One region of the Leptothermofonsia sp. ETS-13 genome, then DNA from elsewhere that is predicted to be linked to it. Evidence: riboswitches for the same ligand, from Rfam matches in the RefSeq annotation. Region 1 holds a riboswitch; each other region holds the start of a gene.
What was found. A riboswitch is a leader RNA that binds a small molecule or an ion and turns the genes downstream of it on or off. The one in region 1 is predicted to bind cobalamin.
Positions count from the first base shown of each region.

Region 2: linked by a shared signal. The riboswitch ahead of P4D80_RS04135 (HupE/UreJ family protein) and the one ahead of P4D80_RS17935 (FAD-binding oxidoreductase) in region 1 are both predicted to bind cobalamin.
Region 3: linked by a shared signal. The riboswitch ahead of P4D80_RS12535 (hypothetical protein) and the one ahead of P4D80_RS17935 (FAD-binding oxidoreductase) in region 1 are both predicted to bind cobalamin.

Region 1 is NZ_CP120836.1:3,933,516-3,938,087, reverse strand. Features, by position in the region: gene thrS (threonine--tRNA ligase) at 1-127, shown strand, start outside; gene P4D80_RS17945 (DUF3616 domain-containing protein) at 283-1,359, shown strand; gene P4D80_RS17940 (hypothetical protein) at 1,366-1,563, shown strand; cobalamin riboswitch at 1,592-1,773, shown strand; gene P4D80_RS17935 (FAD-binding oxidoreductase) at 1,806-2,513, shown strand; gene lepB (signal peptidase I) at 2,702-3,373, shown strand; gene P4D80_RS17925 (ComEA family DNA-binding protein) at 3,363-3,983, opposite strand; gene P4D80_RS17920 (SHOCT domain-containing protein) at 3,943-4,341, opposite strand.
Region 2 is NZ_CP120836.1:896,204-900,775, forward strand. Features, by position in the region: gene P4D80_RS04130 (FTR1 family iron permease) at 1-552, opposite strand, end outside; gene P4D80_RS04135 (HupE/UreJ family protein) at 1,402-2,109, opposite strand; cobalamin riboswitch at 2,130-2,318, opposite strand; gene P4D80_RS04140 (iron uptake porin) at 2,771-4,465, shown strand.
Region 3 is NZ_CP120836.1:2,771,916-2,776,487, reverse strand. Features, by position in the region: gene P4D80_RS12540 (acyl-CoA desaturase) at 62-838, shown strand; cobalamin riboswitch at 1,967-2,108, shown strand; partial or broken gene P4D80_RS12535 (hypothetical protein) at 2,369-3,247, shown strand; gene P4D80_RS12530 (hypothetical protein) at 3,231-3,689, shown strand; gene P4D80_RS12525 (GTP-binding protein) at 3,682-4,221, shown strand; gene P4D80_RS12520 (TonB-dependent receptor) at 4,406-4,572, shown strand, end outside.

The DNA of each region.
Region 1 (4,572 bases):
TGCCAAAGAAGTAGAATCCAACTCCCTCAGCATCCGTACTCGCGCCTCCGGTGAACTGGGCGTAATCCCGGTTTCTGAAGTGTTGGAACGGCTCAAGCACACCAATGAAACTCATGGGTACTTCTGAGGAGGGGGGGGAAGGGAATTTTTGTTAAGTGAGGAGAGAGGGGTAAGGGAGTGATAGAGTAACGGGGTGATAGACTCCATCACTCCTTGACTCCATCACTCCCCACCCATCCCCCCATCTACCCATCCCCCCATCCACCCCCCTGGAGCATCTCCATGCCAGTTCCTTTTTTGCTAAGTCGAGTGTTGTTGCGTTTTGCTGAAGAGTCAGAGGATTTGCTGGGGGAGCTTTCAGCCGTTGTCAGGACACCGGATGGCAATCTCTGGTTGGGTTCTGATGAACTGAATACAATTGAACGGCTATCTCCAATTGAGCCTTATATTTTTGGCAAGCATCAACCGTTCAAGGTGGGGGATTTTGTCCCTTTGCTGAATCAGGAGGATGAAATTGACATTGAAGGTATTGATTATTCCGATTCCTATCTGTGGATAGCGGGTTCTCACAGCTTAAAGAGGAAGAAGCCTAAGGGAAAAAATTCAGATAAAGATATCCGCCGACTCGCCGAGATCCAGCGAGAACTAAACCGTTATTTAATTGCCAGAATTCCAGTTATTGAGGGTGAACTATACAAAACTTGTCCCCATCCCAGGGATCCAGATCGGGAATTGACGGCTGCCTATCTTCAGAGAACAGAAGAAAGCAATCAGTTGATTGATGTTTTGAAAGAAGATGAACATCTGGGTCCCTACCTTTCAATGCCGATTCCTGGTAAAGAAAATGGTTTTGATATTGAAGGTTTGGCAGTTTACAAAGACAGGTTGTTCTTAGGATTACGGGGACCTGTTTTACAGAGTTGGTCAGTCATTTTAGAGATTGAAGTGAAGGAATTGGAGCTGGGAGTGTTAACTTTAAAGACTCTTGGAAAGGATGGGAAGAAATATATCAAGCACTTTCTTGAACTGAACGGATTGGGTATTCGGGAACTTTGCTTTTGTGGGGATGATTTAATTATTTTGGCAGGCCCTACGATGCAATTAGAAGGGGAGATGCGTTTATTTCGGTTGAAAAAAGTGCTGGAGCGATCGCACGACTCGTTAATTTGGGAAACGTCCAATCATTTAGAAGTTTTGTTTGATTTGCCTTTCACAATTGGGAGTGATCATGCTGAAGGGTTATCACTTTTTCCATGTTTAGGGCAGCAAAATGCGCTCATGGTAGTTTACGATTTACCTGATGAAAGGAGAAGAATCGCACCCAATGCTGTCTTTGCCGATGTTTTTCTTTTGGAATGAAAAGTAATGGATGCCCACGAAAAGCTGAAAAAGGTTGAAACAGCAGCTCTAGAAGAGGCGATCGCCAAGATCGTCTCAGAAGCAACCGGATGGCAATATTCCTGCACCATTTCTGAGATTGAATATGGCGAGCTGGGACGGGCTCAGTTAAAACTGACCCTGGAAACCTCAGAATGGCTGAGTGCAAACCTGAAGCAGGATTAAGACGTTTGCGATCGCAACCTTGAGCTAGAATCACAAAGCGACTTCAGATTGTCTGGGGGATCAGCCCAGGCAGGGTCAAGTTGACCTGGGGAAAGTTCGGTGTAAATCCGACACTGTGCCGCAACTGTGAAGGGAATTCACATTGAACCATATCAATGTCCAATGGTGAATTTCCCAAGTCAGGATGCCTATCTGAAGCACCCTGTACCGTAATGCCTGCGACTCACAGGCGGAGGTTGTTGATGCAAAGTTTGAAAGTTTTGCGCCGTTCACCTACGGCGGACTACATTGCTACGGTTGTAGAATCGGTCTTTCTAACACCCACGATTAAATCGATTCGGTTGCGGCTGGATCGAGACGAGTTTCGGTTTTTACCGGGGCAGTCGGTATGGCCCAAGTTTGAGCGCGATGGACGACGATTCAGCAAAATTTACTCAATTGCCTCTTCCCCGTCTCGTTGCCCCGAAATTGAACTCTGTGTTTCTCGCGTAGGCTGGAGTTCTGCCTACATCCAGGATTTGCAAATGGGGCAAACCCTGCCCCTGCGAGGACCCTATGGGCTGATGACGATCAGTGAACTGCCCCCGAGATCGCGCCTTTACATTGCAGAAGGATCTGGCATTGCACCGCTAAAAAGTCAGATTGACTGGCTCTATGAGTCTGGTTTCCAGTACCCGGTATGGTTGATCCAGTCCAACCCTGAAACCCCAGACCAGTTGCCTTACCGTAACTACTGGCATCGCTTCAGCCAAACCTGGTCTACTTTTCATTACATTGAGGTGATTAACCACCATCCAGAGAACGTCCTGGCACGACAGGGGCTCAATCTGGCGGAGTGGGATGTGGACATTTGTGCCGTCGGCGATCGCCCAGACCAGATTCAGGCCACAGTTCTGGCTTTGGGAGCCCGGTTGGAGCAGGTGCGATCGGAGAAGTTCATTGCATTCTGATTTGGAGAATAAGACTTAGAAGCCAGGAGCCAGAAGGGGAAAGTAGGGAGAAGTGATGGAGTAAATCGAGTGGAAGAGTGAAGGAGTAAAGCAACCTGACCCTATCACCCTATTCCCCTATCACTCCATCACCTCTTCACTCCTCACCCGAATTCAACAAAGAGGGAGAGCATGAGAGAATAAAGTCTATGACTTTAGAAGATTCGACGGAACCCAAACCCCAACCGGCTTCGACCGTTCGTTCCCCAGCCTGGAAGAGCTGGCTGGAAAATGTTCAAATTCTTTTTATTGCACTGATCCTGGCGTTGTTGATTCGGACGTTTGTAGCAGAACCCCGTTACATTCCATCTGATTCGATGGTGCCTACCCTGGAGGTGAGCGATCGCCTCGTTGTTGAAAAACTGTCTTATCGGTTCCGACCACCGGAGCTGGGCGATATCGTGGTTTTCAATCCGCCTCCCCAGCTTCAAATTCAGGGGTATGCCAAAGACCAGGCGTTTATTAAACGAATCATTGGCAAGCCTGGTCAAACCGTTTTTGTTCGCGACGGCAAGGTTTACCTGGACAATCAACCTCTCCAGGAACCCTACATTACAGAGCCCCCCAATTACACCTGGGGTCCAGCACAAGTTCCAGAGGGTGCCTACTTTGTGATGGGCGATAACCGCAACAACAGCAACGATTCTCACATCTGGGGCTTTCTGCCTCAGCAGAACATTATTGGTCGAGCCTGGTTTCGGTTCTACCCTTTTAACCGAATAGGTGTCATTTACCACGCCCAACCCCACTCATCTACTCATCCACTCCATCACTCCCCCTCCCGACCCCTAACTCCTGATTCCTTCCAATCTAAAACTTGAGGTAATGCATTAACTCTGCCGTCAGGTCACTGGGTAAGGACAGACGGCGCTGGAGGTGAATTAAATTACGATAGGGTCCCTGCACTCGATTTTCAACGATCGCCCGTGCCAGATAGAGATCGACCCTGGGAATTCTCAACAGCATTTCAACCGTTGCCAAATTAGGATTGACGGGCTTGATACTGTAAACGCTGTCGCCAGCGTAATAGCAAAATTGAAGAATCAGTTCTAATGGCTTAAGACGCTGGACGGGCATGCCCAGAGCTGCTGCAATATCTTCTAAACAATGAAATTGCACACCCGCTTGAGCCAGATCAACTAACGTCCGTGCCTGATGAATAGACAACCCTGGTAATCTCAGCCAGTCATCTACCCCCGCCTGATTTGCGTCGATTTTAACTCCCAGATTGGCTGCCAGTTCAACTTCAGCCAGGGATTGAAAGCGGTAGTACGGATCATTTAGAATGCGCCAGCGGAGTGAGGGATAGGTGGCGATCACTTTCAATCGAGATTGGGTGGTTGTAGATAACCAATCGAGGAATGCCATCGGGTTACACAATGCGATCAGGTTACACAATGCGATCAAGCAGTTGGCGACGTTTTTGTTCAAACTCGTACTCCGAAATGAGCCCATCGGCGCGGAGCTGGTCAAGCTGGCGTACCGCATCGGCGATCGCCCCCACCTTAACCGGATCTACCCCCACAGAACTAGAAACCACCCGGGGTTCGGAAGTTATTCCCGAATTAAACTTCAAATCAAACTCCTCTGAGTCCTGTATTAAATACCAGGCCCCCTCAATCGCACTGGCGATTTTAGGAATGGGAGTCAATGCCAACAACATGTACAAAATGCCCCACAAAGGCTGTTGCAAATAAAACTTGTGCAACCCCGAAACGGGAATGGGATTTGCTGCACTGGCAAATGCCAGAAGAGCAGCAACCTTACGATTTTTGGGCTTATTCAACATGCTGCCTGACTCCACAGAAAACTCGCGAAGCCTCTCATTTGAAGAGGTGAAGAGGAACGTACCCGTTGCCTCACAATCACTTCTACCATATTGACTGCTTAAAGTAGACAACAGCTTAAAAAAGTAGACAACAGCAAATTTGTTGGCTATCCTTCCTCTGGATCTTTCCTGTTGGGTCTGAATGAACACAGTACAGTAGAAGTAGGGCATTTAATATCAAGTTTGTTCGGC
Region 2 (4,572 bases), 2.5 Mb from region 1:
CAGCAAAACACCGATCCCTATAGCCACAAGCAAACCCGAAATTGCCCCCAAAATGGGCACCCAACCCTGTTGAAACCGGGCCGAAATGAATAGGACAGTTTCAAACCCTTCTCGTAATACAGCAAAAAAGATCAGTCCAAAAATGCCCCAACCTGCGCCCCAACCTGCGCCTGCTTCTGCCTTTAAGGTGCTTCCAACAGCCCCCTCCACTTCAGCTTTCAGCAAGCGGGACTGGCGCGTCATCCAGATCAGCATCCAGCTCAACATGGCGATCGCCGCCACACTAAAAAGCCCATTCAGTAAAGGTTTGACCACTGGCTCATAGGTTTCATTGGCAGCCCCCAGAACTGTAATGATAAGGCCAAACAGAACGCCGACCAACACACTTGCTAGCAAGCCAACTCCAATACCGCCATACACCCAGAAATTGAGCTGAGTTTGTTCTGCTTTCTTCAGGTAAGCCAGTACAATCCCAACTACAAGGGCAGCTTCTACCCCTTCCCGCAGGGTGATGACAAAGGTAGGCAAAGCAGGACTCAAATCAATTGGCATGGTTAGAGAGATACAGCAGGTATCAGGTAAAGAAAGGCCAGGGGAAGGTGCATTTCGTCATTGGGGAAGTCTACTCTGGTTAAGAAGCTGGAGCTTCGTAACCCTGCCATTAAGCTCTAGCTTCTCTGAACCAACACAGGAAGTGGGAGCTTCTAATCGACATGGCCAGGCGGGAGCCTGGCAACGAGATAATGGCCAATGGATTCCCCCCAAACTTCAGATACGCCCGCCAGAACGGATGTTAACCATCAAAAATTGGACATTAGCTAATCTAAGGCTAATGTCCAAAGTCTACCAATCCTATTTTGCCCAATTCTGTAGCGATTCTGTTTGGATTGTGAAAGACTTTCCTATCCAGAAAAGCCTTTCACAACGCCTTATTCAAACCTTATTCGAAAACAGTTTAGAACACTGATAAGTAGGTAGCCATAATTAGTTGTAAAGGGGGGGGTGGGGGCTGCGCCCCCAGGTAGGGGTTTTCACCCCCTCCACGCCCCGAAATTATCCTTATTTAATTGCGGCCTAGCTACTTACTAGTGAAAGATGGCATCAGTCCAGCAACCATTGGGGTGGGGAGTGGGAAGTAGGAGGGAGCCAGAATGGTATCCGTATTCCCGCTGTGCTGTACTCGTGTTGCAAACACTCAATTTTGCAACATGAGGGTTTGGGGGCGAAGCCCCCAAGCAGGGGTGGAACCCCTGTACCCCCAACAAAACTTCCGTTTTGCTGTATTAGCTACCTACTAAGGAGCATGGATTAAATAACATCTGATTTTTCCACGTCCTTAACCTCTCCCCTGCCCCCTCTCCGGCTCGAAGAAGGGTGCCGAGCGGGGTGAGGTTCCAGAGATTATTTAATTTTCGTTCCTAACCTTGAAGCGAGGTGCTCAGAAAAAACGACACCGATGACACAGACGCCATAGCCGAAGTAACGCATGAAAGCGGGGATCATTCGAGAGGAGCTTTGAGTCGCTTTTCTACCCAGCCAAAACGCCAGTAGCGAGATCGCCAACTGAATCACTGTAAAGCCCAACAGGTAAGCCACCAACGGCGTCATCTCGGCACCCACAATGGACTCGCCATAGGCATACCCATGAAACAACCCGGCGATCGCAGCCAGTCCAGCAACAACCCCAAAATTCCACGGACAAGCGATTGCCAGTAGCAATCCCAGCGCAATCACAGAAAGAGCAATCATAATTTCAGGTACAGGCAAATCAACCTTCATAATGTGCAGGCCAGTTCCCACCATAGCTGTCACCACAAACACCAGGGGAAGCAAAGCCCCCCGCACCTGTTTAACCGAGAGTAGTCCAATAGCGACAACAAATGCCAAATGATCTAACCCAATCACTGGATGAGCTACTCCAGACAGAAAACCTTCAAGAAAACTAGCTGGGGTTCTACCCTCCATTGCATGGTGAGCCGCTGCAGGTTGAACAACTCCCCAAAAGCCAAACCCAATCAATCCCAAAATTTGAGCAATTTCAGTCCTTCTAAGGCATACGGGGAAACCAGCAAGAGCATCTAATTTTTTTAATCGTGTATTAACCATCATCCATACCTCGCAGATGAAAGGATTCTGCTAAAGAATTGGCGGGCATCCTGGCTTTAGAAGATTTTGGGTTTTGAGTTGGGTTGACTAGTTCAACCCCCAACACCCTATGGCTTCTGTTACAGTTGCGGGACAGCGGCAGACTCGCACTGCACTTTCCCCCTTACCTCCAGTGGCTGATCCCCACCAGAACCAATTCCAATGCCAGGTCAGTGTATCACAAGTGGTTATGACGAAATGAAAATCTTAGCAGGGCTTTGCGAAGGGGAAGGTAAGTGGATGAGTTTTGAGTGTAATAAAGGCAACAGGCAGCAGGGTGCAGGGGTCCCCTTGCCCTTCCACTCATCCTCTCCTTGCACCTTCTGACTCCTGATTCCCGGCTTCTCCCACCAGGCATCTACTGTCAATTGTTTAATTCGGCATAACAGAATATCTCTGCAAAAACCGGGGGAAGGGGATAGCAAAAAGGTTTTGTTTGGTTTTAAGTTTTATCCTGAAAGCTTGAATGGTAAATGAGAATGTTTATGATTATCATTATTAGATATTCATAAACCCGCCATCCATAGCAGGCATCTGGGAGTAACTTGATGAACGGCAATACTTTGGCTGAATGGGTTGAGCCCATTTAATTAAGCCCATTTATTAGGTGTGAGGAAAAGGAACCATGATGAACCAGTTATTCAAATCTCTGCTGCTCAGCCCTGTTCTCCTGGGAATGGTCGCAGCTGGGACTTCTGCTCAGATCTATCAATCAACATCTCAACCTGCGCCCAAACTTACCACCGATCCCTTAATCGACACTCCTAAAAAGAGTACTGGTGCCCTGCCCGGACGGGTGATGTTTGTTTCCCAGTTGCAGCCTACTACTCCTGTAGGGCAGGCCAATAGAGCTATGGCTCAGGTAACATCCGTTTCCCAACTGTCTGACGTGAGACCGACGGATTGGGCCTTTCAAGCGTTACAATCCCTGGTTGAACGTTATGGTTGTATCGTTGGCTATCCAGACAAAACCTACCGGGGTAATCAGGCCATGACTCGCTACGAGTTTGCAGCGGGTCTCAATGCCTGCATGGATCGCGTCAGCGAGCTAATCGCAGCGGCAACGACTGATCTGGTGAAGAAGGAAGATCTGGCAATTCTGCAAAAACTTCAGGAAGAATTTGCGACAGAATTAGCCGTTTTGCGTGGTCGGGTTGATGCCCTGGAAGCCCGTACCACAACCCTGGAAAAGCAGCAGTTTTCAACTACTACTAAGCTGAATGGAGAAGTCATCTTCGCTTTGGCGGGAGTCCTAGCTGGGGAGAACGCTCTGGGCCAGGATATTGATCGAAACGTGGTTTTGGGCGATCGCGTACGTCTCAACTTTGACACCAGTTTCACCGGGAGAGACCTGCTGCGAACCCGGCTTCAGGCTGGAAACCTGGACTTGTTTGGTCCAGTGACGCTGACCCCAGAAGGTTCCCTCCGCTTTAATGCCGACAGCGGCAACCAGGTTGGGATCGACGCCCTATTGTATCAGTTCCCCGTTGGCGAAAGCACAACCATCACAATCGAGGCAAACGCGGGTGCAACGGATGACTTTATTCCTACTCTCAATCCTTACTTTGATGGAGACGGCGGCTTTGGTGCGCTGACTCACTTTGGTACCCGCAACCCTATTTACTACTTGTTAGGTGGGTCAGGGATTGGCATCAGCCACTCGTTTGGCAATGTCTTTGAGCTGGGTTTGGGCTATCTGGCAGACAATGGTACTGGAGCCGCGAATCTGCCATTTGCCAAAAATGGCTTGTTTAACGGACCCTATGGCGCAATCGCCCAGCTAACCATCACCCCCTCTGAGCGGTTCCAAATCGGTTTAACCTACATTCACTCCTACAAAACCGACTTTTCAACCGCTGGTGAAACCGGCAGTAATCAAGCAAACTTTGTTGAATTCACAGGTTTGCCTTTTTCAACCAATTCCTATGGCATTGGTGCCTCCTTCCAAATTACCCCAGGCATTGTACTTAATGGCTCTGCAGGATACACTAAGGCGCGATCGCTGGGAGCGGGTTTCAGGGGCGACGCTGATGTCTGGAACTGGATGGTGGGGTTGGCCTTTCCTGACCTGGGCAGAAAGGGTAGCGTCGGCGGTGTTCTCGTTGGCATGGAGCCCAAAGTAACCGAAGTAGACGGTAACTTACAAGCGGCTCTTTCCGATGATCCCGACACATCCCTTCACATTGAGGCGTTTTACCAGTTCCAGGTTACAGACAACATCGCCATCACCCCTGGCCTCATCTGGCTTACTGCACCCGATCACAATCGTGGTAACGACGACATCGTGATTGGAGTTGTTCGCACCACCTTCACCTTCTAAACCAGTTTTTCCTCCTCCAACAAGCCATGTGTAGAACGTAAGGGCTCACACAATGGCTATTGGACTTTCAGGGTGGGACGTTTGTCTCACCTTTTTTATGCGAGGAG
Region 3 (4,572 bases), 1.2 Mb from region 1:
TATTGAATCAATGATTCCAGCTGATTCCAAAATTAGTTGGACATTTATACTGTTTCTCAGTATGAATCATATTCTAGCAATTATTGCTCTTTGGTTCTTTTCTTGGTCTGCTTTCGGTGTTTTCCTACTTTTACATTGGTTGTTTGGTAGCATTGGTATTTGTTTGGGCTATCATCGTTTACTGAGTCACCGCAGTTTTCAAGTTCCTCGGTGGCTAGAGTATGCGATCGCTATAATTGGTGCTTTAGCCATGCAAGGTGGTCCGATTTTTTGGGTAGCTGGGCATCGGTTACACCACGCTTATACGGAAGATGAAGTCAAAGATCCCTACTCGGCTCGTCGAGGATTTTGGTGGAGTCATTTGTTGTGGTTGGTGTATCCTCAGCCTGAATTCTTTGACTATGAACAATATGTCCGCTTTGCGCCTGACTTAGCAAAGCAATCCTTTTACCGTTGGCTCAATCGCTACTTTTTATTGCTGCAATTACCCTTAGGAATATTGCTCTATGAGATCGGGGGTTGGTCGTTTGTGCTGTGGGGAATGTTTGTGAGGGCAGTCTGGCTTTGGCATAGCACTTGGTTCATTAATTCGGTGACGCATCTGTGGGGCTACCGCACCTTTGAAACAGCCGACAACTCGCGAAATCTGTGGTGGGCAGCCTTACTGACCTATGGTGAAGGTTGGCACAATAACCATCATGCATATCCACAAGTTGCAAAAGCTGGTTGGCAATGGTGGGAGATTGATGTTACATGGTGGACTATCAATCTGTTGCGATGGCTTGGTTTAGCACGAAAAGTGAATTTGCCTCCGGTCCCGATGCGATCGCCCTGGTGATTCAAGCATCTCTCCATCAACAAAGAGTTGAAAAAAATTCCACATGAATTAATCATCAAACAAACTGTCTTGAAAGAAGGCTGACACATTCTTTGTAATTGACAGAGAATCATGTTGCACTGATTTTCTTTTACAGCGGTAGTCATTGTGGTTAAGACGGGTGCAGGGGTGGAACCCCTGGCTGGGGGCGAAGCCCCCCACTCCCTCTCCAATTCCAATGTCCTAAAGCACTTGCGTAGAGCTATACTAATTATTTTTGACCCCACGGAAATAATTTACCCACTTGCTTGACTCGAGTAATCACGGTTGCATGATGCCCCCCTTTGATCCATTCAATCACTCGAAAGTCTGAGCCATTGACACACAGTCTGAGGTACCTCCGTAAACTCATTGGAGTATCTAGCAGTCGGAGAGTAGCAACCAAAGAACTGTCTTCTACACTCCTTGCAAATGTGATTTTGTTTACTACTCCTTGCAAATGTGATTTTGTTTACTCTTCTGTTTACCATTTTTACTGATACTTGTTGAATCATATTCTGGTCATTGCATAGCTTCTCCACCTAGGGCAAACGTATACTCAATAATGGGAGGGATTGCTGAATTTGAGTATGAAATAGGTGATGTATGCTCAAAACTTCGTTTCGATTCATACTGCTTTTCAGCAACGCCTAATGGGAGGATGAGGGAAAAACTAATCATTCGTGTGTGCGGCATTCCTAGGATAGAGGAGGAAGTAAAGGAGCTATCCACATGGCCAGTGCATGGGCAAGCCAGAATTGGTTGGTGTTAGCCCACGTTAAGGTAGACGAAAAGTCCAATGAAATCATCGCCATTCCTCAGTTATTGCAGGTATTGGTTTGAGAGGGTTATATCGTAACGATTGATGCGATGAGGCCCAAACGGATATTACCGGGCAAAATTATCGCAGCAGGGGGTGATTAGGATCTTTACAAAAAGAACTTGAGTAACTTCTAAAACATGTTGCCTGCCTACAAGGTTTTCTAAGCTTTGGGAGTGCAATTTAAATTTGTAAGGATCCTTATCATTATGCAACGCTTATGCAACGCCCAGAATGTGTCATAAAACCCTTTCATAAAAAAACTTTCATAAAACCCCTTATTGTGTTAATATCCAAATACTCATTCGGTTCTGATGGGGAGCAGCCATCAGACGCAAGGGGGAAAGTGCAGTGTAAATCTGCCGCTGTCCCGCAGCTGTAATGAGAGTTGTAACTCTCTGAGTCAGAATGCCCGCCGATTAGTAGACCCGTTATATAAACATCTGCGAGGTACGGATGATAAAAACTTCAGGCTTTTGCAATTGGCTCTTTGCCAGAAATTGAAGGTTATAGCGTTCTAGATTGACTATTTGAGGTGAACGCGAGGTTGACGCAGCGAGTCTACCTGAGGAAAGGTAGCTGTATTTACGCTGGCAATTGTAGCTAGCATCCTCACCGCGTCTAGTTGTGAGCTGTTTTCTAATCGGGAAACGGCCAGCTTTCGCACTTATTTACAGAATTGCGCTACCGCTATGACCATTCAAATTGCAACGCTGGGGTATCCCCGCATTGGTAAAAATCGTGAGGTTAAAAAGGCATTAGAAGCCTTTTGGAGCAACAAATCCGATACAGACATCTTGTTGCAAACAGTCCAAGAAGCTGAATTTGCAAACTGTGAATTTGCAAACTGGAAGATACAGCTCGAAGCAGGGATTGATTGCATCGGCATTGGCGACACCACCCTCTACGATCATGTGCTGGATTGGACAGTGCGGTTCGGATTAATCCCAAATCGCTTTCAATCTCTCACCGAACTTGACCAGTATTTTGCAATAGCACGCGGCAGGGACGGCATTTTAGCGATGGAGATGACCAAGTGGTTTGATACCAATTATCACTACATAGTGCAGAACATAGTGCAGATCGACGAGCCTGCTCTACGAGAGGGATTACCCTTGAAGCCAGAGCACTGGAACGAGTATCTATCTTGGGCGGTTGATGCGTTTCGTTTGGCCGCTGGGGTTGCCAAGCCAGAAACCCAAATTTACACCCACATGTTTTACTCCGAGTTTGGTGACATTATTCAGCACATTGAGCGTCTCGATGCAGATGTATTGTCCATTGAAAATAGCCGCAGCAACAATGGAACCCTATTTGAAATCATCGATACGGGCTACCAACGCCAAGTTGGCAACGGTGTTTACGATGTCTACAGTCCAGTGGTTTCCAGCATCGAACAGATGGTTCAGCAGCTAAAAACTGGAATTGCCAATCTAGTGATTGAACAGATTTAGGTTAACCCGGATTGCAGATTGAAAACACGCCGCTGGGAGGAAGTGATTCCCGCTCTGAAAAACATGGTAGAAGCCTCACACATCGTTAGGAGAAAAGCCCATGCGACCAAAGAATGAAGTATGGCAAGGTTATTGCGGCTACTGGCAAGATCTATTCATTCGGGAAAATCTGTTATCCCTGGGACATGCGGCATGGCAAGGATTTACCACTCAAGGACGGGGCATAGTGGTCTGCGATGTAGCGATTATCGAAGCTAAGTCTGTGGATTGGAATAGCGACGTCGTGAAATATACAGTTCGGTTTGTGCCCCTACCTGATATTCCAGCCTATTTGCAGGCGCTCAATTTAGAGACAACTTTAACTGATTACCTACTCGATATAGCACAAACCTACGATCCCATCCAGCACGTTCTGCTGTTGATTAACGAAAATGGCCGGGCCGATATCAATTGGCTTGAACATCTTGCTATCTCCCCAGCCGACTGTTATCAGCAGATGGAGCCGCGTTGGTCAGAGTTCCAGCTTGAAGACCCTGCCCACGGAGGATGCTATGAGTGAAATTCCTGAACTGATGGCCTGGCAGCAGGAGTTTATTGCTAAGAATTTGTTGGAGATCGGCTATAACGCCTGGGCGGGTTACTTAGGCAGTGAACGCGGCGCCATTATTTGTAGTACCAATTCTCCGAAAGTTAGTATTGCAGGGGAATCTTTTCGCACCCACTTTACTCAGCGATCGTGCTTGGCGGCCTTTTTGAATGCCTGGTTAGCAGTTCCTGATACAGTGATTCTGCGTCACCACTTTATAACAGCTCAGTTGGTCAAGCGCTTGCAATCTCTGGTGCAGCAACAGGAAATTTATCGAATCAAGGGCTTTGTTGCTGTGCCTAATAAGGCCACGCGGTTGGTCATTCAAGGTGTGGGCAATCGATTTGATACTTTTTACGATCGCCCCTGGCAACCCGATGAACCCCGTCAAACTCGATTAGTCTTCATCAGGCGATTGCTCCAGCAAAGCCAAATTTCCCTAGCCCTCCTAGCTAACTCGCCTAGTTGGCTGAAGCAATCTCATGAGCCACCTGTTCTGCTTTGAAGAAGCCGGCCCTAGAGATTAAAGATTTATCCAGAAAATTTTATCCAGAAAATGAGAATGATAATTATTATCATTTTGTGCACCTCGTGATGTAAAGGATATGGAGATGAGTTGTTGGTATTCTATTGTCGCTTTGAGATGGGCTGTAAGTGGACTCGCTCTACTGCCGATTCCTGTTTCCGCAATGCCCACTGCGTTAGAGTTATTCAAGCCCGAAGAAACAATGATAACCGCTCAAGAGTCGTCTAGTCCGGCCCCTAGCCCCACTCCAATCGTTCCAGCCCAGTCAGATAATCTTGATGCAGATGAAGAACTTGATGCAGATGAAGAAGAGTTGATCATCATCGAACG